DNA from 3 places in the Massilia sp. LC238 genome. Region 3 is predicted to be linked to each of the others. Evidence: predicted binding sites of a transcription regulator. Region 3 holds the regulator's gene; each other region holds the start of a gene.
The links. The regulator sigma-54, encoded in region 3, starts transcription at its own class of promoters, with help from an activator protein. The targets are predictions, from matches to a motif close to TGGCANGNAANCTGCTTT.
Positions count from the first base shown of each region.

Region 1: the regulator sigma-54 is predicted to act here: its motif matches at 4,262-4,279, upstream of FG94_RS09465 (TorF family putative porin).
Region 2: the regulator sigma-54 is predicted to act here: its motif matches at 3,405-3,422, upstream of FG94_RS07375 (TldD/PmbA family protein).

Region 1 is NZ_JNNN01000038.1:14,813-22,040, forward strand. It holds gene FG94_RS09450 (hypothetical protein) at 1-1,144, shown strand, start outside; gene FG94_RS09455 (adenosylcobalamin-dependent ribonucleoside-diphosphate reductase) at 1,251-3,716, opposite strand; partial or broken gene FG94_RS09460 (accessory factor UbiK family protein) at 3,853-4,080, opposite strand; gene FG94_RS09465 (TorF family putative porin) at 4,377-5,108, shown strand; gene glnK (P-II family nitrogen regulator) at 5,140-5,478, shown strand; gene amt (ammonium transporter) at 5,490-6,890, shown strand; gene gshA (glutamate--cysteine ligase) at 7,032-7,228, shown strand, end outside.
Region 2 is NZ_JNNN01000030.1:305,617-312,844, forward strand. It holds gene FG94_RS07365 (TldD/PmbA family protein) at 1-124, opposite strand, end outside; gene FG94_RS07370 (TldD/PmbA family protein) at 273-1,607, opposite strand; gene FG94_RS07375 (TldD/PmbA family protein) at 1,623-3,257, opposite strand; gene FG94_RS07380 (class I SAM-dependent methyltransferase) at 3,598-4,392, shown strand; gene FG94_RS07385 (S1C family serine protease) at 4,505-6,076, shown strand; gene FG94_RS07390 (serine hydrolase) at 6,193-7,228, opposite strand, start outside.
Region 3 is NZ_JNNN01000030.1:170,492-177,719, forward strand. It holds gene rapZ (RNase adapter RapZ) at 1-79, shown strand, start outside; gene FG94_RS06730 (enoyl-CoA hydratase/isomerase family protein) at 233-1,318, opposite strand; gene hpf (ribosome hibernation-promoting factor, HPF/YfiA family) at 1,462-1,815, opposite strand; gene FG94_RS06740 (RNA polymerase factor sigma-54) at 1,873-3,348, opposite strand; gene lptB (LPS export ABC transporter ATP-binding protein) at 3,364-4,143, opposite strand; gene lptA (lipopolysaccharide transport periplasmic protein LptA) at 4,152-4,709, opposite strand; gene lptC (LPS export ABC transporter periplasmic protein LptC) at 4,740-5,342, opposite strand; gene FG94_RS06760 (HAD family hydrolase) at 5,371-5,901, opposite strand; gene FG94_RS06765 (SIS domain-containing protein) at 5,901-6,923, opposite strand; gene FG94_RS06770 (monovalent cation:proton antiporter family protein) at 7,011-7,228, shown strand, end outside.

The DNA of each region.
Region 1 (7,228 bases), on a different contig from region 3:
GCGGCACCAACCCGCGTTGCGTCTCGGCGCGCTCTTGCTGTCGGTTGTGCTGGCCGGCTGCGGCGGCGGGGTCGCGCTCGGATTCGGCTACGTCGATTACGACCATCCCGACAAGCCGGACGGCCCGGACCACGGCGCGCCGCGCGGCGACCCGGGAATCTTCCTGGTCGCCGGCGGCCTGTGTCCGACCTGCGGCGGCTCGCTCGACGGCTCCGGCTCCGCCGCGCGCTTCGACGCGCCCGAAGGCATCGTGCTCGGCTCCGACGGCAACCTGTACGTTGCGGAACGGGGAAGTGCCACCATCCGCAAGGTCTCGCAGCAGGGCGTTGCGGTCACCCTCGCCGGCAACGCCGGGACGCCCGGCAGCGCCGACGGCGCCGGGGGCGCCGCCCGATTCAACGAGCCGACCCGGCTCGAGATCGACATCGACAACAACCTGTACGTGACCGACACCGGCAACTCGACGATCCGCGAAGTCAGCGCCAGCGGCGCCGTCTCCACCCTTGCCGGCCGCGCCGGCGAATGCGGCAGCGTGGACGGCAACGCCGGCAACGCGCGCTTCTGCAAGCCGCAGGGTATTACGCTCGACCGCAACGGCAACCTCTACGTCGCCGACACGATGAACCACACGATCCGCCGCATCGACCGCACCAACAACGTTACCACCGTCGCCGGCGTGGCTGGCGCCTGCGGCAGCGCGGACGGACGCGGCGCGCAGGCGCGCTTCTGCGAACCGCAGGACATCCGGGCCGACTACGACGGCAACCTGTACGTGGCCGATACCGCCAACTCGACCATCCGCCGGATCTCGCCCTCGGGCGAGGTGCGCACCATTGCCGGCGCCGCCGGACAATGCGGCAGCGCAGACGGCCAGGGAACGAACGCGCGCTTCTGCCGCCAGGCCGCGCTGACGATCGACGGTGCGGGCAACCTGTTCGTGGCCGATACCGGCAACGGCAACATCCGCCGCATCGCCACCTTAGGCCAGGTCGACACCGTCGCCGGAGTGGCCGGTACCCAGAACGTCGTGCTCGGCCCCCTGCCGGGCAGCCTGAACACGCCGCGCGGCATCACGGTGCTGGGAAAAGGCAGCCTGGCGACGACCTCGCAGAACATGGTCCTGCGGGTGCTGCCGGCGCGCTAAGAACCTATCTCGGCATGGCATGGGGTGCCATGCTACACAGCACCCGCTTGCCAGGCGCGCCAGCAACGACTCATTCCCTACCAGGATAGGTTCCAAGTCGGAAGCGTCAGCCGCATTCCCCGACGTAGTGGCACTCGTCGCAGCGGGTGCAGCCGTCCACCTTGCGCAGCGCCCGCGCGCCGCATTCCGGGCACCTGGCGCCGCTGACCGCGGGCAGGGCGCCCGAGCTGGTCGGCGGCTGCGGTTCGGCCTCGAGCGCCACGCCCTCGCCGCGGCTGGCGAAGCGGCGCGCCAGCTCCGGCACCGGCACCTGGTTGCCCCAGGCGTCCAGGAAGCCGCGCCGGATCAGCACGCGCTGCAGCATGAAGGCGATCGCCGCCACTTCCGAATCGTGGTAGACCGGCACCTGGGTGCCGTCCTCGCGGGTGAGGTAGCCGCAGCGCACCGGGCCTTTTTCCCAGACCACGTCGCGCATGTCGGCCAGCGCCCGCGCGATCGGTCCGCCGGCGCGCGCCACCATCGACAGCAGGCGCATCGAGGCCGTGATCCACTGCTGGCCGCCGGTGCGCTGGTTCGAGGGCATGAAGAATTCGAAGGGCCGCTCCACCGTCACCTTGCGGCCCTCAAAGATGCCGTCGGCGCGGATGAAGCTGACGGTGAGGTAGGCGGTCTTGCGGCCTTCCTGGGTCGAGTATTCGATTTTGGACGTGACCGATTCCAGCTCGCCCAGCGGGCGGCGCTCGAAGCGCATCTGCAGCGGGTCCTCGTCCGGCAGGGAGGCCTGTGGCGCTTGCGGCGCCGTCGACAGCACGCTGCCCAGCACCGTGTTCGGACGGTAGGTCGCCAGTCCCTTCAGGCCCGCATGCCAGGCCTGGCTGTACAGGTCGCGGAAATCCTCGAAGGGATAGTCTTCCGGCACGTTGACGGTCTTCGAGATCGCGGTGTCGACGAAAGGCTGGACCGCCTGCACCATGCGCAGGTGGTCGATCGCGCGCATCTCGAGCGCCGTCACGAATTGCGGCGGCAGCGACGCCATGTCATGCCCCATCTGGCGGTACAGGCGCCAGGCATGGTCCTCGACGTCGTAGCTGCGCATGGCGCCGTCGGGCATGCGCTTCTTGCGCTGGTAGGTCCAGGAATAGGGCGGTTCGATGCCGTTCGAGGCATTGTCGGCGAAGGCCAGCGAAATGGTGCCGGTCGGCGCGATCGACAGCAGGTGCGAGTTGCGGATGCCGTGGCTGCGGATCGCCTCGCGCAGCCAGTCGGGCAAGCGTTCGACGAACTGGCCGTCCAGGTACTGCTCCGCGTCGAACAGGGGAAAAGCGCCTTTCTCGCGCGCCAGCGCGACCGAGGTCGCGTAGGCGGCGTCCCGCAGCGTCTCGGCGATGCGCGCCGCCATGGCCCGTCCTTCATCGGAGTCGTAGCGCAGCCCCAGCATGACGAGGGCGCTGCCCAGTCCCAGGAAGCCGAGGCCGATGCGGCGCTTGTCCCTTGACTCGGCGGCCTGCTGCGGCAGCGGCCATTCGGTCGCGTCCAGCACCAGGTCGAGCATGCGCACGCCGACCGAGGCCACTTCGCACATGCGCTCGAAATCGAATTGCGGATCGGCGCCGAACGGGTCCAGCACGAAAGCCGTGAGGTTGACCGAACCGAGGTCGCAGCAGCCGTAGCTCGGCAGGGGCTGCTCGCCGCAGGGATTGGTGGCGCGCAGCTCTTCTGCGTACCAGAGGTTGTTTTCAAGATTCATGCGGTCGACGAACAGCACGCCCGGCTCGGCGTGGTCGTAGGTCGAGGCGATGATCCGGTCCCACAGTTCGCGCGCGCGGATCTGGCGATAGACCCAGAGCCCGTCCTCGCGGCGGTACGCATTGGCCGCATCCTCGTCGCCCGGCTCGGCGCGGTGCACCAGCTCGAACAGCTCGTCGCTTTCCACCGCGCGCATGAAGGCGTCGGTCACGCCGACCGAGATGTTGAAGTTGGTGAGCCCGCCTTCGTCCTTGGCGGCGATGAAGCGTTCGATGTCGGGATGGTCGATGCGCAGCACGCCCATCTGGGCGCCGCGCCGGGCGCAGGCCGATTCCACCGTGCGGCAGGAGGCGTCGAACACTTCCATGTACGAGACCGGTCCCGAGGCGCGCGAGCGGGTGCCGTGGACCTTGCTGCCCATCGGGCGGATCGCGCTGAAGTCATAGCCGACGCCGCCGCCGCGGCGCATGGTCTCGGCAGCCTCGGACAGGGCGGTATAGATGCCCGGCAAACCGTCTTCGCTGCCAGAGATGGAGTCGCCCACCGGCTGGACGAAGCAGTTGATGAGGGTGGCCTGCAGTCCCAGGCCGGCGGCCGAGTTGATGCGCCCGGCCGGAACGAAACCCTGTTCCTGGGCCCAGAGGAAGCGCTCCTCGAAATCGGCGCGCCATTCCTCAGGTTCGAGCGCCGCCAGGGCGCGCGCCACGCGCCGGCGCACGTCGAGGATGCTGCTTTCCTCACCCTTGGCGTATTTCTCGCGCAGGACGTCGAGCGAGACCTCCTGCGGCGCCATCGCAGCGCCTGCCGGCTGGTCGACCGCGTTCATGGCACGGGAGTCAAGGCTTGTCGAGGATCACGTGCGGCGCGGACGGATCGGTGGCGCCGGGGAGCGCATCGCCGGCAGCCGGCGTGGCCGGCGTGGAGGAGGCCGCCGTGCTGACGGTGCCGCCCTGCGCGGCCAGGCGCGCTTCCAGTTCCACCACGCGCAGCTCGAGCGCTTCGAGCTTGGCGCGGGTCTTGGCCAGCACCTGGGCCTGGATGTCGAACTCTTCGCGGGTGACCAGGTCGAGCTTCGAGAAGCCCTGGGTCATCATCGCCTTGACGTTTTTCTCGATGTCCTTGGCCGGCGAGCTTTCCAGCGCCTGGTTGATCTTGCCCTGGATGTCATTGAAGAAGCTGTTCATGTCCATTTCCTTTCAGTCGGATCGCACTGCACCACGACAGTGCGTTGCACTCCGCTTTGGTGCGCCGCGCCGCGGCGGATGCCTGGCGCTGGGGTTTCCCCCGTTATTCGAATCGCAAATGGGGCGGATGGCTGAGAAAACAAGCATTCCAGCAGCACTCCGTCGCCGTTTCGATGGTTTTTCAAGCTGGCACGCATCCTGCTAAAGAGTGGGCAGGCGTGTAGCAAACCAGATTGTAAACCGCAACAGCGCGCGCCACGGTTCAGCCGTCGAACGCAGCTGTTGAAAATAAGGGGAATGTCATGAAGTGCAACACCATTGCAGCAGCAAGCCTGGCCGTGCTGGCCTTGTCGAGTGTTCCTGCGTTTGCGCAAGAAGCTGCTCCTGAGCATCAAATCAGCTACAACGCCGCCATCACCAGCGACTACCGTTACCGCGGCCTGTCGCAAACCCGGTTGGATCCGGCGCTGCAGGGCGGCGTCGACTACGTGCACGGCCCGACCGGCCTGTACGTGGGCACCTGGCTGTCCACCATCAAATGGACGAAAGACCTCGGCGGCGACGGCGACATCGAATGGGACGTCTACGGCGGCAAGCGCGGCAACCTCAGCGAGAACCTCACCTATGACGTCGGCGGCCTGTACTACTGGTATCCGTCGAACGACCTGAGCCCGCGCGCCAACACCTTCGAACTGTATGCGCGCCTGGGATTCGGTCCGGCCTACGTCAAGTATTCGCACTCGACCACCAACCTGTTCGGCACCGCCAACAGCAAGCGCAGCGGCTACCTCGACCTGGGCGCCGACATCGACGTCTACGAAGGCGTGTTCCTGAACCTGCATGCCGGGCGCCAGGAAGTGAACAACAACAGCATGTACTCGTACACCGACTACAAGGTGGGCTTGAGCAAGGACTTCGGCCTGGCCACCGTCTCGCTGGCCTGGGTCAAGGGCAATACCAAGGCCTACCGCAGCCCGGAAGGCGAGAACCTGGGCAAGTCCTCGGCCGTGCTGACCGTGTCCAAAACTTTCTGAAACGCATTTTGAACGAGACAGAGGTATCACCATGAAAATGATTACCGCCATCATCAAGCCCTTCAAGCTGGACGAAGTCCGCGAAGCGCTGTCGGAGATCAACGTACAGGGCATGACCGTGACCGAAGTGAAGGGCTTCGGCCGCCAGAAAGGCCACACCGAGCTGTATCGCGGCGCGGAGTACGTGGTCGACTTCCTCCCGAAGATCAAGATCGAAGCGGCCGTCGACGACGCCGTGGTCGAGCAGGTGATCGACGCCATCTCGGGCGCTGCCCGCACCGGCAAGATCGGTGACGGCAAGATTTTCGTGGCCGACCTCAACCAGGTCATCCGTATCCGTACCGGCGAGACCGGCAACGACGCACTCTAAGGGGAAGCCGAATGAAGCATACCGTTACCAAAGTCCTCGCCGGCGTAGCTAGCGCCGGCCTGGCGCTGCCGGCGCTCGCCGCGCCCACCGTCAACAAGGGCGACACCGCGTGGATGTTCGTCGCCACGCTGCTGGTCATCATGATGTCGATCCCGGGCCTGGCCCTGTTCTACGGCGGCCTGGTGCGCGCCAAGAACATGTTGTCGGTGCTGATGCAGGTGTTCATGGTGTTCTCGCTGATCATCGTCCTGTGGTGCCTGTACGGCTACTCGCTGGCCTTCACCCAGGGCAACGCCTTCATCGGCGGCTTCGACCGCGTCTTCCTGAACGGCATCTATGACGCCGCGGCCGGCACCTTCAGCCAGGCCGCCACCTTCAGCAAGGAGACCATGATCCCCGAGTTCATCTTCGTGGCCTTCCAGGGCACCTTCGCCGCCATCACCTGCGGCCTGATCGTCGGCGCCTTCGCCGAGCGCGTGCGCTTCTCGGCGGTGCTGCTGTTCATGGTGATCTGGTTCACCTTCGGCTACCTGCCGGTGGCCCACATGGTCTGGTTCTGGGCCGGCCCGGATGCGATTTCCGATGCCGCCAGCCTAGCGAGCGTCACCGAGAATGCCGGCTTCCTGTGGCAGCACGGCGCGCTCGACTTCGCCGGCGGCACCGTGGTGCACATCAACGCGGCGGTGGCCGGCCTGGTCGGCGCATATGTGATCGGCAAGCGCATCGGCCTGGGCCGCGAATCGATGGCTCCGCATTCGCTGACCATGACCATGATCGGCGCCTCGCTGCTGTGGGTGGGCTGGTTCGGCTTCAACGCCGGCTCGGCGCTGGAAGCGGGCGACGTGGCCGCGCTGGCCTTCATCAACACCCTGCTGGCGACCGCCGCGGCGGCCGTGTCGTGGATGTTCGGCGAGTGGGCCTTCAAGCGCAAGCCTTCGCTGCTGGGCGCGGTGTCGGGCGCGGTCTCGGGCCTGGTGGCGATCACCCCGGGCGCCGGCTTCGTCGGCCCGATGGGTGCGCTGGTGATGGGCCTGCTGGCCGGCGTGGTCTGCCTGTGGGGCGTGACCGGCCTGAAACGCCTGCTGGGCGCCGACGACTCGCTCGACGTGTTCGGCGTGCACGGCGTGGGCGGCATCCTGGGCGCGCTGCTGACCGGCGTGTTCGCCGCGCCGCAGCTGGGCGGGCAGGGCGTCTGGGACTACGTCGCCAACAAGGCCTCGCCGGATTACTCGATCGCCGGGCAGCTGCTGGTGCAGGCCGAGGCGGTCGGCGTGACCATCGTGTGGTCGGCGCTGGTGGCCTTCATCGCCTTCAAGCTGGTGGACGTGGTGGTGGGCCTGCGCGTGCCGGCCGATGCCGAGCGCGAAGGGCTGGACATCACCAGCCATGGGGAGTCGGCTTACCACCTGTAAGCGCGCGACGTTCCAAGGGAGGCGCCCGCATGGGCGCCTTTTTACGTTTACGACAAGTATGCGGACTTTAAATAAGGATATTCGTCCATACCTAAGGCTACCGATATAATTCGAATAAGCCACTACTAGGACGTCCACACCATGGTTCCGCACCTCGCCACCGCCCTGACCGGTCCCCTCCTGGACCTGGAAAAGAAGATTCTCGAAGCCACGCCCGCCATCGAACGCTGGTTCCGCCTCGAGTGGCAGGAGCATACGCCGCCGTTCTATTGCTCGGTAGACCTGCGCAATGCCGGCTACAAGCTGGCACCGGTCGACACCAACCTGTTTCCGGGCGG
Region 2 (7,228 bases), 140 kb from region 3:
CCTTCTTGGCGCTGGTGGGCATGGCGCTCATCAGTTCATCGGCGGCGATGGCGTTGCCGAAGACGGGGATGAGCATGGCGCCCGCGGTGCCGGCGCCGATCTGGAGGAATTTACGACGTTCCATGTGTGTTTTCCGTATGCGTTCACCCGCGGCCTTCGAGCCGTCATCCCGGCGCAGGCCGGGATCCAAGTTTGGCGCCGACACTACGCAGCGGAATTGGATTCCGGCCTTCGCCGGAATGACGGTTTTGGGGCCGCGGGATGGCTGTTGCTTAAACCGCGTCCGACAGCGACGTGAAGTTGAAATCGCGGATCTTCATCGACGGGATCAGCATCGAGTAGTTCGCCTCGTCGCCGCCGATCACCAGCGGCTTGCCGATCTCCTCGATGTTGTTCAGCATGCTCACCGGGCTCTCGTTGAAGCGGAAGTTCTTGATCGGATGCTTGACCTTGCCGTTCTCGATGTAGAAGGTGCCGTCGCGGGTCAGGCCCGTCACCAGCACCGACTGCGGGTCCACCATGCGGATGTACCAGGTGCGGGTCACCAGCACACCCTTCTTGGTGTTGGCGATCAGCTCGGCCGTGCTCTTGTCGGTGCCGGCCATGATGATGTTGCCGGCGCTGCCGATCGCGCGCTGGCCCTTCTGCTTGGCCCAGTACTGCGAGTAGTTCAGCGCATTGATGCGGCCGTCCTTGACCAGGTGGGTCCGTTCGCGCGGCAGCATGTTGCCGTCCCACGGCAGCACCGGCACGTCCTTGTCCCACGGGTCGGACCAGATGTTGACCTGCTGGTCGAACAATTTGTCGCCCACGCGGTTCTGGCCGCCCTTTTTCGACAGGAAGCTGCGGCCCTCGTCGGCCATGCGGGCGTTGAAGCCGCCGATCATGAAGGTCAGCAGGTCGCTGGTGGCGGAAGGCTCCATCACCACGGTGTAGCGGCCCGGCTCGAGGGCCTTGGCGTCCACCGAGCGCAGCGCCTTCTCGATGGCCACGTCGGCCGCTTCGCGCGGATCGAAACGGGCGACGTCGCGCGCCGAACGCTTGACCCAGCCCGAACCGCGGCCGTCTTCGGTGCGCACAGTGCAGGTGAAGTCGAGCGAGGTGGCGACCTGATGGCCGAACACGCCGTTCGAGTTGGCGACAGTTTCAAAAGTCTCGCGGTCGGTAAAGAAGCCGGCCGAGACCAGGCCCTTCTTGCGACAGGCTTCCATCGCGTAGGCGGCGGCCTGGGCGCGGAATTCCGGGTCGATCTCGGCGGTGCGCTTGACGTAGGTCTCGGACGACTTGTAGCCGGTCTTGGCGATCGCCGGCATGAATTCCGGATTCTCCGGCGCCAGGCGCGCCAGGTCCTCGGCACGGCGCACGGCCTTTTCCAGCGACTTGTCGTCGAACTCGTTGATGGTGGCCGTGCCCTGGCGCTTGCCGAAGGCCACCTGCACGGTCAAGCGGGTGTCGTCGGCCAGGCCGGCGGTGGAAACGGCGTTACGTGCGAAACGGATGTTGCCGATGCGGGCGCCTTCGATGTTGACGATGCACTCGTCGGCCTTCGAGAGCGACAGCACCCGGTCGGTGATGCGCTTGGTCTGGTCCTGGGTAAGGATGCTCATGAGGGTCCTCTTGCCTTAGCCGATCTTGCGGGCGGTGTTGATCACGTTGATGCCGTTGAAGCGCGCGGTCGACGACCCGTGCGACACGATGCTGATCTGCGGCGGCTGGCCCTTGCCGTCGAAGAAGGAACCGCCCATGCGCCAGTCGCGCTCGTCGCAGATGGCGGTGCAGGCGGTCCAGAATTCCTGGGTGTTGGCCTGGTAGGCCACGTCTTCCAGCATCTGGCCGATCTTGCCGTCCTTGATCTCGTAGAACAGCTGGCCGCCGAACTGGGCGTTGTAGCGCTGCTGGTCGATCGAGAAGGAGCCGTCGCCGACGATGTAGATGCCCTTCTTGATGTCCTTGACCATCTCGTCCGGGGTCAGCTTCTTCTTGCCCGCCGCCAGGGAGACGTTCGGCATGCGCTGGAACTGCACCGAGTTCCACGAGTCGGCGTACGAGCAGCCGTGCGATTCCTTCTCGCCGATGATGTGGGCCTGGTCGCGGGTGGCCTGGTAGTTGACCAGGATGCCGTCCTTGATGATGTCCCACTTCCTGGTCTTGACGCCTTCATCGTCGTAGCCGATGGCGCCGAGCGAACCCGGGGTGGTCTTGTCGGCGAACAGATTGACAATCGGGTTACCGTACTTGAACTTCTTCGATTCCCATTTATCCAGGGTGGCGAAGCTGGTGCCGGCGTAGTTGGCTTCGTAGCCGAGCACGCGATCCAGTTCCGTCGGGTGTCCAACGTTCTCGTGGATGGTCAGCCACAGGTGTTCCGGCGACAGCATCAGGTCGTACTTGCCTGGGAGGACAGACTTGGCGGTCAGCTTGGCCTTGGCATCGCGCCCTGCGGCGCGCGCGTCCTCGATGATGTCGTAGGTATCGGTGTACAGGGTCGCAACGCCGCCCGCAGCCTTGATCTTGTGCTCCTTGAGGCCATCCAGGTATTCATAGCCCTTGCCGACCGGCGCGCCCAGGCCGGAGCGCGAGCGGAACTTGCCTGTGGCCTTGTCCACGGCGGTGGCCTGGAACGGGGCCCACAGGCGGTGCACGTCCTGCTCGATGTAGGAACCGTCGGTGGAAGCGAAGTACTTCTGCTGGTTCACCTGGAACAGCATCGAATTCATGAAGGTCGCGCCGCCTTCCATGCCGGCCTTGTTGGCGGCGATCAGCAGGTCTGCCTTGTCCTTGATCGGCACGGTGCGCCAGTCCTTCTTGATCGGCGTGTTCCACGATACTTCCCCGACGCCCTTCACTGGTGCAAGACGCACCGGTTCGGACTGCAGCTTGGCGTTGGCCTTGGCAATCGCCACCGCCTGGCGCGCCGCGTTGGCGATGCCGTCGTTCGACATGTCCGAAGTGGCGGCGAAGCCGTAGGCGCCGTTCGCGATCACGCGCACGCCGACGCCGGCCGACTCGGTGTTCGCCACGTTCTCCACGTTCAGGTCGCGCGTGGTGATGAACTGGTTCAGGTAGCGGCCGATGCGCACGTCGGCATAGCTGGCGCCGGCCTTGGTGGCGGCGTTCAGCGCGACGTCGGCCAGCGCCTTCTTGGCGGCCGTGGGCATGGAGCTGAGCAGTTCGTCCGCGGCGATCGCGCGGCTGAAGGGGACGAGCGTGGAGGCGAGCGCCAGGCTGCTGAAATTGAGAAAGGTACGGCGTTCCATAAAGTCTCCTGAAATCAACCTACTTCTGGGCAGCGGTCCCGCCTTGTGGTGCGGCCCGCTCTTGTATTTACTACGGAGGGAGTGGTTTCAACGGGGCTGATGGCCCCGGCAAACTTGTCAACCTTAGCAGCAACTCGAGGTTTTGAATAGGCAATTGTTGTGCCAGATCAAAGCGCTATACAAATGCATGATTTGGTGGATATCCGCTGTCCGCGGACATGTTTACGAGTGAGATATGCATACACAAGGAATGCTTGACTGTCCGCCAAGTGTGACCGATCATCAGCGCGGCGGCGGCGTTCCGCCCGGCCGCGCACAATCACTTGGAGACCTCGAACCGATGAAACGACTGATCCTGGCTGCGGGCATCGCCGCGACCCTGTTCGCCGGCGCCGCACACGCGGACGACGCCTTGAAAGCCGCCATCGCCGGCGAACACCGCAGCGCCGCCAACAAGGCGCGCGACGCGGCGCGCCACCCGTACGAAACGCTGACCTTCTTCGGCATCAAGCCCAACATGACGGTGGTGGAACTGGCGCCCGGCGGCGGCTGGTACACCGAGATCCTGGCGCCCTACCTGCGCCAAAACGGCAAGCTGATCGCCGCGGGCCAGGCCTTCGTGCCGGAAAAGCGCGGCGGCATGGCGCTCAAGCAGAAGTTCGAGGCGACGCCGGCGGTCTACGACAAGGTGGTCCCGGCCGTATTCGAGCCGCCTGCCACCTACCAGATCGCGGCGCCGAACAGCGTCGACATGGTGCTTACCTTCCGCAACCTGCACAACTGGGTCGGCAACGGCGAGGAGGCGCTGAAGAACACCTTCAAGGAAATCCACAAGGTGCTCAAACCCGGCGGCGTGCTGGGCGTGGTCGACCATCGCCTGCCAGCCGCGATGACGCAGGATGCCAAGGCCTCGAGCGGCTACGTGCACGAGGCCTGGGTCATCAAGACCATCGAAGGCGCCGGCTTCAAGCTGGCCGCCAAGTCCGAGGTGAATGCCAACCCGAAGGACACCGCCAACCACGAAAAGGGCGTGTGGACCCTGCCGCCGGTGCTGTCCAACAAGGACAAGGACCGCGAGAAGTACATGGCGATCGGCGAGAGCGACCGCATGACGCTGAAGTTCGTCAAGCAGTAAGCTGATTGCTCGAGAGGCAGCGTCGCCTCTCGTGAAGATTGGTGTATATCCTTCGGCGGCGAGCGTGTATATTCTTGCCACTCGAACTACTGTTGAGCCACCGAAGGAACCCATGAAAACCGCACGCCTCGCCGCCGCCGTGGCATTCGCCTTGAGCGGCCTTGTCCACGCCCAGGACACCTCCCCGCCTCCAGCACCGACTCCCGCCACGCCGCCCTCGCCGGCCGTCGCCACTCCGTCCGCCACCAAGGCGCCGGCCCTGCCGGCGGTCGAGAACTCGGTGGTCAAGATCTTCGCCACCGTGCGCCGTCCGGACCCGTACAAGCCCTGGACCAAGGCCTCGCCGGCCGACGTCACCGGTTCGGGCGTCATCATCGAGGGCAAGCGCATCCTGACCAACGCCCACGTGGTCGGCTACGCCAGCCAGGTCGAGGTGCAGGCCAGCCAGTCGGGCGACCGGGTGCCCGCCAAGGTGATCGCACTGGCGCGCGGCCTGGACCTGGCCGTGCTGGAACTGGAAGACCCGAGCTTCTTCGACAAGCGCCCTCCGGTGCAGCGCGCCGCCGTGCTGCCGGACGTGCGCGAAGCGGTCTTCGCCTACGGCTATCCGGTCGGCGGCAACTCGCTGTCGACCACCCGCGGCATCGTCTCGCGCGTGGAGTTCGTCGGCTACGGCTCGTTCAGCTCGGGCCTGCGCATCCAGATCGACGCACCGATTAACCCGGGCAACAGCGGCGGCCCGGTGATCGCGGGCGACAAGATGATCGGCCTGGCCTTCTCGATGGCGGCCAATGCCCAGAACATCGGCTATGTGATCCCGAACGAAGAGATCGAGCTGTTCCTGAAGGACGTGGCGGACGGCCGCTACGACGGCAAGCCGCTGCTGCACGACAGCTTCCAGAACCTGGAGAACACGGGCCTGCGCCAGTACCTGAAGATCGACAGGTCGGTGGAAGGCGCGCTGGTGCACCGTCCGTACAAGAACGATGCCAGCTGGCCGCTGAAGGAAGGCGACATCGTCACCCACGTCGGCGAGCACCCGATCGACAACCAGGGCATGGTGAAGCTGGGTTCGAACCTGCGCGTGCGCTTCCAGTACCGCATCCAGCAGCTGGCGAAGGATGGCAAGGTGCCGATGTCGATCATCCGCGCCGGCAAGCCGATGAAGGTCGAGGTGCCGACCAGCGGCCCGCGTCCGCTCCTGATTCCGGACCTGAACGGCGGCTATCCGTCCTACTTCGTGTACGGCCCTGTGGTGTTCACCCGCGCCACCAGCGAATTCCTGTCCTTCATGGTGGCGAGCGCGCCGGCGGCGAATGCCTATGCCTTCAACGACAGCCCCCTGATCACGCGGCGCGGCGATTCGCCGGACGCCACGCGTGAGGAGCTGGTGGTGATCAGCGGCCCGTTCTTCCCGCACCCGCTGGTACGCGGCTACAACAACCGCTTCGGCTCGGTGGTGGACACGGTCAACGGCGTCAAGATCCGCAGCCTGGCCCACCTGGTGTCGACGCTGCGCGACCTGAAGGACGAGCACGTCGTCTTCAAGTTCGACCAGCGCTATGGCGAAAACATGATCCTGCCGCGCAAGGCGGTGCTGGATGCGACCGAAGGGATCCTGTCGGACAACGGGATCCGGACCCAGGGGTCGGAGGATATGATGAAGGTGTGGAACGGGAAGTAAAGCGTTTCGACATCTCGACGTGTAGTTGAAAGCGTGGGCGGGGAACCCGCCCACCCTACAGAAGCTATATCGTAGGGTGGGCAGGGCTCCTGCCCACGCGTTCAACCAGCTTCAGATCAGACTTTCTTGTCCTTCTTCACCGGCGTGAACAGCAGATCCTGGAAGTCATAGCTGAAGTCCGTCTCCGTCGACACCGGCTTCATGCGCACCCGTTCGATGCTGCCGTCGTGGTCCAGCGAGAAGGTCACGTAGGCATCCGCATTGAAGTTACGCTCCTTCCAGCGCACGATGAAGGTGTCGTGCTGGAAGTGCTCCATCTCCCCGGTCAGGTCCGGCGTCTTCGCGAACGACAGCACCAGCTTGTTGTTCACGCGTTTGATCGAAGCCTTGCCGTACCACGCATCCTCATACTCCCCTTCGTAGGACGCCAGCGGCAGCGACGGCTTCGAGCCCGCCGCGCGCGATGCAGCTTCGCCCTTCACGCGGGCCGCTTCCCTGGCCTGGTTCTCGCGGTCGATGTCGGCGATGCGGCCGATCCAGTCGGTCGGCGCCACGCCCAGGTGCTGGTCCAGCAGGCGGTACTGCAGCGCGTTCAGCGAGGGGCCGCTTTCCGCGTTGGTGAAGATCGCGATGCCCAGCTTCGACTCCGGCACCAAGAGCACGCGGGTGTAGAAGCCCTGCAGCGCGCCGCCATGCATCGCCACCAGCTTGCCCTGGTAGTCGCGCAACTGGAAGCCGAGGCCATAGGCATAGAAGTTCGGCTTGGTGGCGGCCAGCGGCGCGCGCGGCGTGTTGATGGTCATCGGGGTCTGCGCGGTCCACATCTCGCGCGCCTGCTTGTCCGACCACAGGCGCACGTCCTTGCCGTCCGCCCCCTTGCCCAGCTTGCCGCTGTCGAGCAGTACGTTCATCCAGCGCGCGATGTCCTCGGCATTGGTGTTGATGCCGACCGCGCCGACCGCGTTCGCCACCGGCATCGGTTTCACCGGCACGGCCTTGCCGTTGATCTTGCTGTGCGGCGCCGAGACGTTGGCGAACTTCGCGTTTTCTTCCAGGCTGGTGGTGGTGTTCGTCATGCCGACCGGCTTCAAGATCCACTCGTGCATGGTCTCGCCCCAGGTCTTGCCCGACTTGGCGGCGATGATCTTGCCG
Region 3 (7,228 bases):
AAGGCTGGGGGCCTACTTTGGGCAGACAGAGCGGGTGATCATTCGTCACCGCGAGCAGCCGAAGCACGCTGCGGGGTGATACGGCCCGCGGCTGTTGCTCTGCCGCGAATCGTAGCGTGGGCGGGTTCCCCGCCCACGCGTTCAACTAGCATCAGATTTGCCAGCTCGGCTCATTCACCGTTAACTATCGCCGCGTGGGCGGGAGACCCGCCCACCCTACGAAAAACAGGTCTCAGGTGAGGTGGCGCAGCGGGTGCGCATACTCCGGCCACACCGGCTCGAAGAAGCGCGCCACCATCTCGGGCTTCACGTCCTCCAGCGTCGGCGGATTCCACTTCGGCTGGTTGTCCTTGTCGATCACCAGCGCCCGCACGCCTTCCAGCACTTCGCCATGCTCGAAATTGCGGCGCACCAGGTTGCGCTCCATGCGCAGGCAGTCCGCCACGTCCAGCGAGGCGCCGCGCAGCAGCAGTTCGTGGGTCACGCACATCATCAGGGGCGAGCGCTGGCGCATCGCCTTCAGCGCCTTCTGCGCGAACGGGTTCTCGTCACGACCCAGCGAAGCCATGATCATCGCCACGCTGGCGGCGCCGAAGTGCGCATCGATCACGCCGCGCTGCGCCTGCAGTTCGCTCGGCCCCAGTTGGCCCGCGAATTGCGCCGCATAGCTGCGGATCGCCGCCGGCAGCTGCGCGCCCGGGGTCGTGTCGACCAGCGCCATCAAACCGGCCAGTTCCGCCCCCGGCACGTACACGTCCGCCAGCCCCACGTACAGCGCATCTGCCGCGCCGATGGTCAGGCCGGTCAGGCCCAGGTACTGGCCCAGCTGGCCCGGCGCATGCGACAGGAAGTGGCTGCCGCCGACGTCCGGGAACAGGCCGATGTTCACCTCGGGCATCGCCATCTTGGTGCGGTCGGTCACGATGCGCAGGCCGCAGCCAGGTCCGCCCTGGGCGATGCCCATGCCGCCGCCCATCACCACGCCATCCATCACGGCGACGTAGGACTTCGGGTAGAAGTGGATCAGGTGGTTCAGTGCGTATTCTTCGGTGAAGAAGTCTTCCAGCAGCGCGCTGCCGCCCATCGGGCCGACGTGGCCCATCTCATGGAAGAAGCGGATATCGCCGCCGGCGCACAAGGCCTTCTCGCTGCTGCTGGTGATGACCACCGCGTCGATGCCCGCGTCATCCTTCCATTCCAGCAAGATGGCGCTCAGGGCGCGCACCATGTCGAGCGAGAGGGAGTTCAGCGCCTTCGGCCGGTCGAGCGTGATGACGCCGGTGCGGTTGGCAACGCGGGTCAGGACGGTATCGGTCATGATGGTATTCTGTGATCGAAAAGACATGCATTCTACAGAACATTTGTACAAACGGAAGCGTAGAAAAGTAACAGGTATTGTACAAAAGCAAAAAGGGCGTCCCCTCAGACGCCCTTGCTGTGTTTTGCGGCTACCCGTAATAGTTACGCGGCAGCGGCTTCTCCGTTGTCCGGAAGGCGCTTGTGCGCCACGTGATTATGATTTTGCAGCATGGATTTGTGTTTCAGAACCTGCCTGTCCAACCTGTCCATCAAGGTGTCGATGGCCGCATACAGATCTTGCGCAGCACTCGCCACATGCAGAATCTTGCCCGATACCTGTAGGTTGATCTCGGCCTTTTGCCGTTTTTCTTTTTCAGTGAGGTTATCGATGGCGAGGAACACGTGGGTGTCGATCACGTGGTCGAAATGGCGGGTGATGCGCTCGAGCTTATTCTGAACGTATTCACGGATGGCGGGTGTGACTTCGAGATGGTGGCCGCTGATTGTGAGGTTCATACACACTCCTTTGGGAAGGTGCCCTGCCCGCGCCACAAGGTGAGAGTGGGCAGTGCTTTACAGGGATTTACGGAGGCTGACGGGAGGAATCTTGAGCGCTTCGCGGTATTTGGCAACCGTCCGGCGCGCAATGACCATACCTTGTTCCCCGAGCATCTCCGCGATCTTGCTGTCGGATAGAGGATTCCTAGGGTCTTCTGCTCCTGTCAATTGCGCAATAAGCGCGCGGATCGCCGTCGAGGAGGCTTCTCCCCCCGCTTCGGTGGCGACGTGGCTTCCGAAGAAGTACTTCAGCTCGAACATGCCGTGCGGGGTCAGCATGTATTTCTGCGTGGTTACACGCGAGATCGTGCTCTCGTGTAGGCCTAGTGTATCAGCTATCTCACGCAAAACAAGAGGGCGCATGGCAACCGCGCCGTGGCTGAAAAAGTTGCGCTGGCGCTCGACGATTGCCTCGGCAACACGCAGGATCGTGTCGAAGCGCTGGCGCATGTTCTTGATGAGCCACTTGGCTTCCTGCAGCTGCGCGCCCATCTGGCTTTCGCTTTTGCCCTGCTTGAGCAGGTTCGCGTACAGGCTGTTCACGCGCAGCTTCGGCATCACTTCCGGGTTCAGCGAGACGGCCCAGCCGTCCTTGGCGCGGCGCACGATCACGTCCGGCACCACGTAGTCGGACGTGCCCGAGCCGAAGGCCGCGCCGGGATGTGGATTGCATTGGCGGACCACGGCCTGCACTTCGCGCAGGTCTTCGTCGTCGCAGTCGAGCGCCTTTTTCAGCTTGGTGTATTCGCGCTGCGCGAACCAGGTCAGGTAGCCTTCGACGATCTTCAAGGCGAGGCGCCGCGTCACCAGGGGCACGCCCGGCATGCGGCGGATCTGCAGGGCCAGGCATTCGGCCGCGCTGCGCGCGCCCACGCCCACCGGGTCCAGGCTCTGCACCAGCGCCAGCGCGCAGCGCAGCTCGTCCATCTCGATCTCGAGTTCTGCCGGCAGGCGCGCATGGATGTCGTCGAGCGGCTCTTCCAGGTAGCCGTTGTCGTCGAGCGCATCGATCACCAGCTCGGCCAGCGCGCGGTCGCGCAGGCTGCAGCAGCTCAGGCGGATCTGTTCCGTCAGGTGCTCGCGCAGCGTGATGCCGTCGGCTTCCAGCTGCGGACGGCCGTCCTCGTCGTCGCCGCTGCGCGCGCCGCCGCCTTCGCCGCCCCAATCCGCATCGGCATCGCCACGCTCCCCATGGTCTTCGCCGTCCGCGCCCTCGGGCTCGGCCTTCGCGCCCTCCTGCCCTTCCTGCCCCGGCTGGGGCGCCGGCGCTTCGCCATTCGCCGGCGCGGTATTGATCGCGCCGTCCGCCAGCAGCCGCACCGAGCGGTCGAGCGGATCGTCGAGCCGTTCGAGCAGCGGGTTGTCGTGCAGGATCTGCTCGATCTCCTGGTGCAGTTCGAGCGTGGAGAGCTGCAGCAGGCGGATCGACTGCTGCAGCTGCGGCGTGAGCGCCAGGTGCTGCGAAGTGCGTAGCTGGAGAGACTGTTTCATGCCTGGTGCTCTTGATTACATCCTGAAGTGCTCGCCGAGGTACACGCGCCGCACGGATTCGTTGGCGATGATGTCGTCAGGGCGGCCCGAGGCCAGCACCGCCCCCTGGTTGATGATGTAGGCGCGGTCGCAGATGCCGAGCGTCTCGCGCACGTTGTGGTCGGTGATCAGGACGCCGATGTTGCGCTCCTTCAGGAAGCGCACGATGCGCTGGATCTCGATCACCGCGATCGGGTCGACGCCGGCGAAGGGTTCGTCGAGCAGCACGAAGCGCGGGTTGGTCGCGAGCGCGCGCGCGATCTCGACGCGGCGCCGTTCGCCGCCCGACAGCGACAGCGCCGGGTTCTCGCGCAGCTTCTCGATCTGCAGTTCGGCCAGCAGGGTGTCGAGGCGCTCGCTGATCTGGTCGCGGGTGAGCGGCTTGCCGTCCACGCGCTGCAGCTCCAGCACGGCGCGGATGTTCTCCTCCACCGTCAGCTTGCGGAACACCGAGGCTTCCTGCGGCAGGTAGGACAGGCCCAGCACCGCACGGCGGTGGATCGGCAGGCTCGAGATGTCGGTGCCGTTGATGTCGATGGTGCCGGCGTCCGAGGGCACCAGGCCGACGATCATGTAGAAGGAGGTGGTCTTGCCGGCGCCGTTGGGGCCGAGCAGACCCACCACTTCGCCGCACTCGACCTGCAGCGACACGTCGCGCACCACCAGGCGCTTGCCGTAGCTCTTCTGCAGGCCCTTGACGATCAGGGTGCTGCAGCCTTCGACCGCGGTCGCCGCTGCGTCGGTACTTGCGCTCATGGCTGCCGTCATTGCTTCGCACCTTCGGCTGGCGCCGTGGTACGGCGCGGCGCGATGATCAGGGTGCCGCGGCCGCCGCCCACCTTGCTCTGGCCGGTAGGATCGTTGCGCACCTGCGCGACCTCGCGGCGGTTGTCGTAGGAGATGAAGGGACCCTTGATCTCGTTGGTCATGCGGCCGCCCTCCAGCTCGCGCACTTCGGCGCTGGTGAACAGCTTGACCAGTTCGGCGCGCTCGTCGTATTCGATGCGCTGGGCCTGGCCTTCGACCCACAGGTCGGGACCGCCGTCGCGTTTCTGGCGGAAAGTCGCCAGCTTGCCGTTGTTGGCGGTCAGGGTCACGCTCATGTAGCCCTCCGGCGTTTCCTTCACCAGGGCGCGGTCGGATTTCAGCACCAGGGTGCCGCGCGTGAGCACGACGTTGCCGGTCAGGATGCGGGTCTGCGTGACCTCGTCGACGTCGAGGGAATCGAAGTTGATCACGGCCTGCTTGAGCGAATCGGCACGCTCGGCCGAGGCGCCGAAGGCGGCCAGGCTGAGGAATACGGCAGCGATGATTTTTTTCATGTTCTTGCTTTGTCCTGGGTTGACGCGGCGCTACTGCCGCTGCGCGCGTGGCGGATAGACGATCTGGCCGCGGCTGGCCAGGTGCAGCTTCTGGGTCGCGTTGTTGGCCACCATGCCGGTGCCGGTCACGGTGGCGGCCCCCAGCTGCATCTCGATCGGCCGGTCGGTCTTGAGGATTTCTTCGTCGGGCAGCACGGTCAGCGCCTGCGTCTGCACGCGCAGCGCTTCGCTGGTCGGCGTGGCCGGGCGCTGGATGTCGACGTTGCCGAGCAGTTCGACGCGGTGCTCTTCATGGTAGAGCTGGGCGCGGTTGGCGACGATGGTCATGCGCGGCCGGCCGGGCGTCATGCCCTGCATCACCGGCGCCTCGACCTGGGACACGTCGTTCAGCGGCGTATGCGCCAGGCGCTTGCCCGACACCACGTAGCTCGGCTTGCCCTCTTCCGTCATGCGCACGAAGGAGAAGTTCTCGACGATGTAGTCCGGCTCGTCCCCCGGCCCGCCGAGGCGGGCGCCGGCGTCCTCCTGCTCCATCACCTGCACCAGCCAGAAGCTGCCGAAGGCGCAGAAGGTCGCGATCATCATGATCGTCAGGAGCTTCCAGCGGTGGGCGGTGCGCTTGTAGGTGACCATGTCGTGTCCCGTGTCCGATATCGCCGTGTTACGCGAAATACGGCGCCAGCGCCTGTTCGTAGGTGCCCTGCGCGCGCATGACGAGGTCGCAGACCTCGCGCACGGCGCCGCGCCCGCCCGCATTCTTCGTGACGTAGTGGGCGCGGTGCTGCACTTCCGGGTGGCCCGAGGGCACGGTGACGGCGAAGCCGACGCGGGTGAACAGCGGCAGGTCGATCACGTCGTCGCCGATGTAGCCGCATTCCTCCGGCGTGACGCCGGTGGCGGCAAGCAGCTCGGCGAAGCCGACGCGCTTGTCGTGGATGCCCTGGTAGACGTGGGAGATGCCGAGGTCGGCGGCGCGCTTGACAACGATCGGCGACTTGCGCGCGCTGATGATGGCGGTCTTGACGCCGGTCTTGTTCAGCAGCTGGATGCCGAGGCCGTCGAGCACGTTGAAGGTCTTGGTGACTTCGCCGTCCGGGCTGTAGGTGAGGCTGCCGTCGGTGAGCACGCCGTCGACGTCGAAGATCATCACTTTGACGCGCGCCGCGCGCTGCATGAATTCGGTTGGCGTCATCAGATCACCTTGGCGCGGGTCAGGTCGTGGATGTGCAGTGCGCCGACCAGGCGGTCTTCACCATCGACGACCAGCATCTGGTTGATGCGGAATTCTTCCATGACGGCGACGGCATCCACCGCCAGCTGTTCCGGATGGACGCGGCGCGGGTTGGCGTGCATCACGTCGCGGATGCTGATGTTCGAAAAATCGGTCACGCGCTCGATCAGGCGGCGCAGGTCGCCGTCGGTGAACACGCCGACCGGGCGGCGCTCTTCGTCGACGACGGCGGTCATGCCCATGCCCTTCTGGCTGATTTCCAGCAACGCGCGCGTCAGCGGGGTGTCCGGGGACACCGCCGGGATGGCGTCGCCGCTGCGCATCACGTCGCGCACGTGGGTCAGCAGGCGGCGGCCCAGGGCGCCGCCCGGGTGCGACATGGCGAAGTCTTCCTCGCGAAAACCCCGCGCGTCGAGCAGCGCCACGGCCAGCGCGTCGCCCATGGCCAGGGTGACGGTGGTGCTGGTGGTTGGCGCCAGGTTGAGGGTGCAGGCTTCCTTGGCCACCGAGATGTCCAGGTGGATCTCGGACAGCTTGGCCAGGCGCGAATGCGGCTTGCCGGTCATCGAGATGACGGGGGTGCCCATGCGCTTGATGGCCGGCAGGATCTCGAGCAGCTCGGACGATTCGCCGGAATTCGAAATGGCGATGAACACGTCGTGCGTGGTCACCATGCCCAGGTCGCCGTGGGCGGCTTCGCCCGGGTGCACGAACATGGCCGGGGTGCCGGTCGAGGCCAGGGTGGCGGCAATCTTGCGGCCGATGTGGCCGGACTTGCCCATGCCGGAGACGACCACGCGCCCGGTGCAGCCGTACAGCAGCTGCACGGCACGCACGAAACTGTCGTCGTCGCCGAGGCGCGCATGCAGGGCGCGGATCGCGTCGGCTTCGATGGCGAGGGTCTCGCGGCCCAGCTCCAGCACACGGCGGGCCTGGTCCGCGTCAAAACTTTTCAGCATTATTTTTTCATCGGTTAAACTCATAGTGGCAGTATATCCGAATTGGATAAGCAAAAAACTTGCCAGTCGTAACAAACCACTACAACGATAACGAAAAAACAACCGTGGCAGATGCATTCCGGACTTGAACTGACCCTGCTCCTGCTGGGCTGCGCCGTGCTGGGCGTGGTCGCCTTCCGGATGCTGCACCTGCCGCCGATGCTCGGCTATCTGGCGGTCGGCGTATTGATCGGCCCCCATGCGCTGGCCCTTGCCGAAGACAGTCCCGCCACCCATGCGCTGGCAGAATTCGGCGTCGTCTTCCTGATGTTTTCCATCGGGCTCGAATT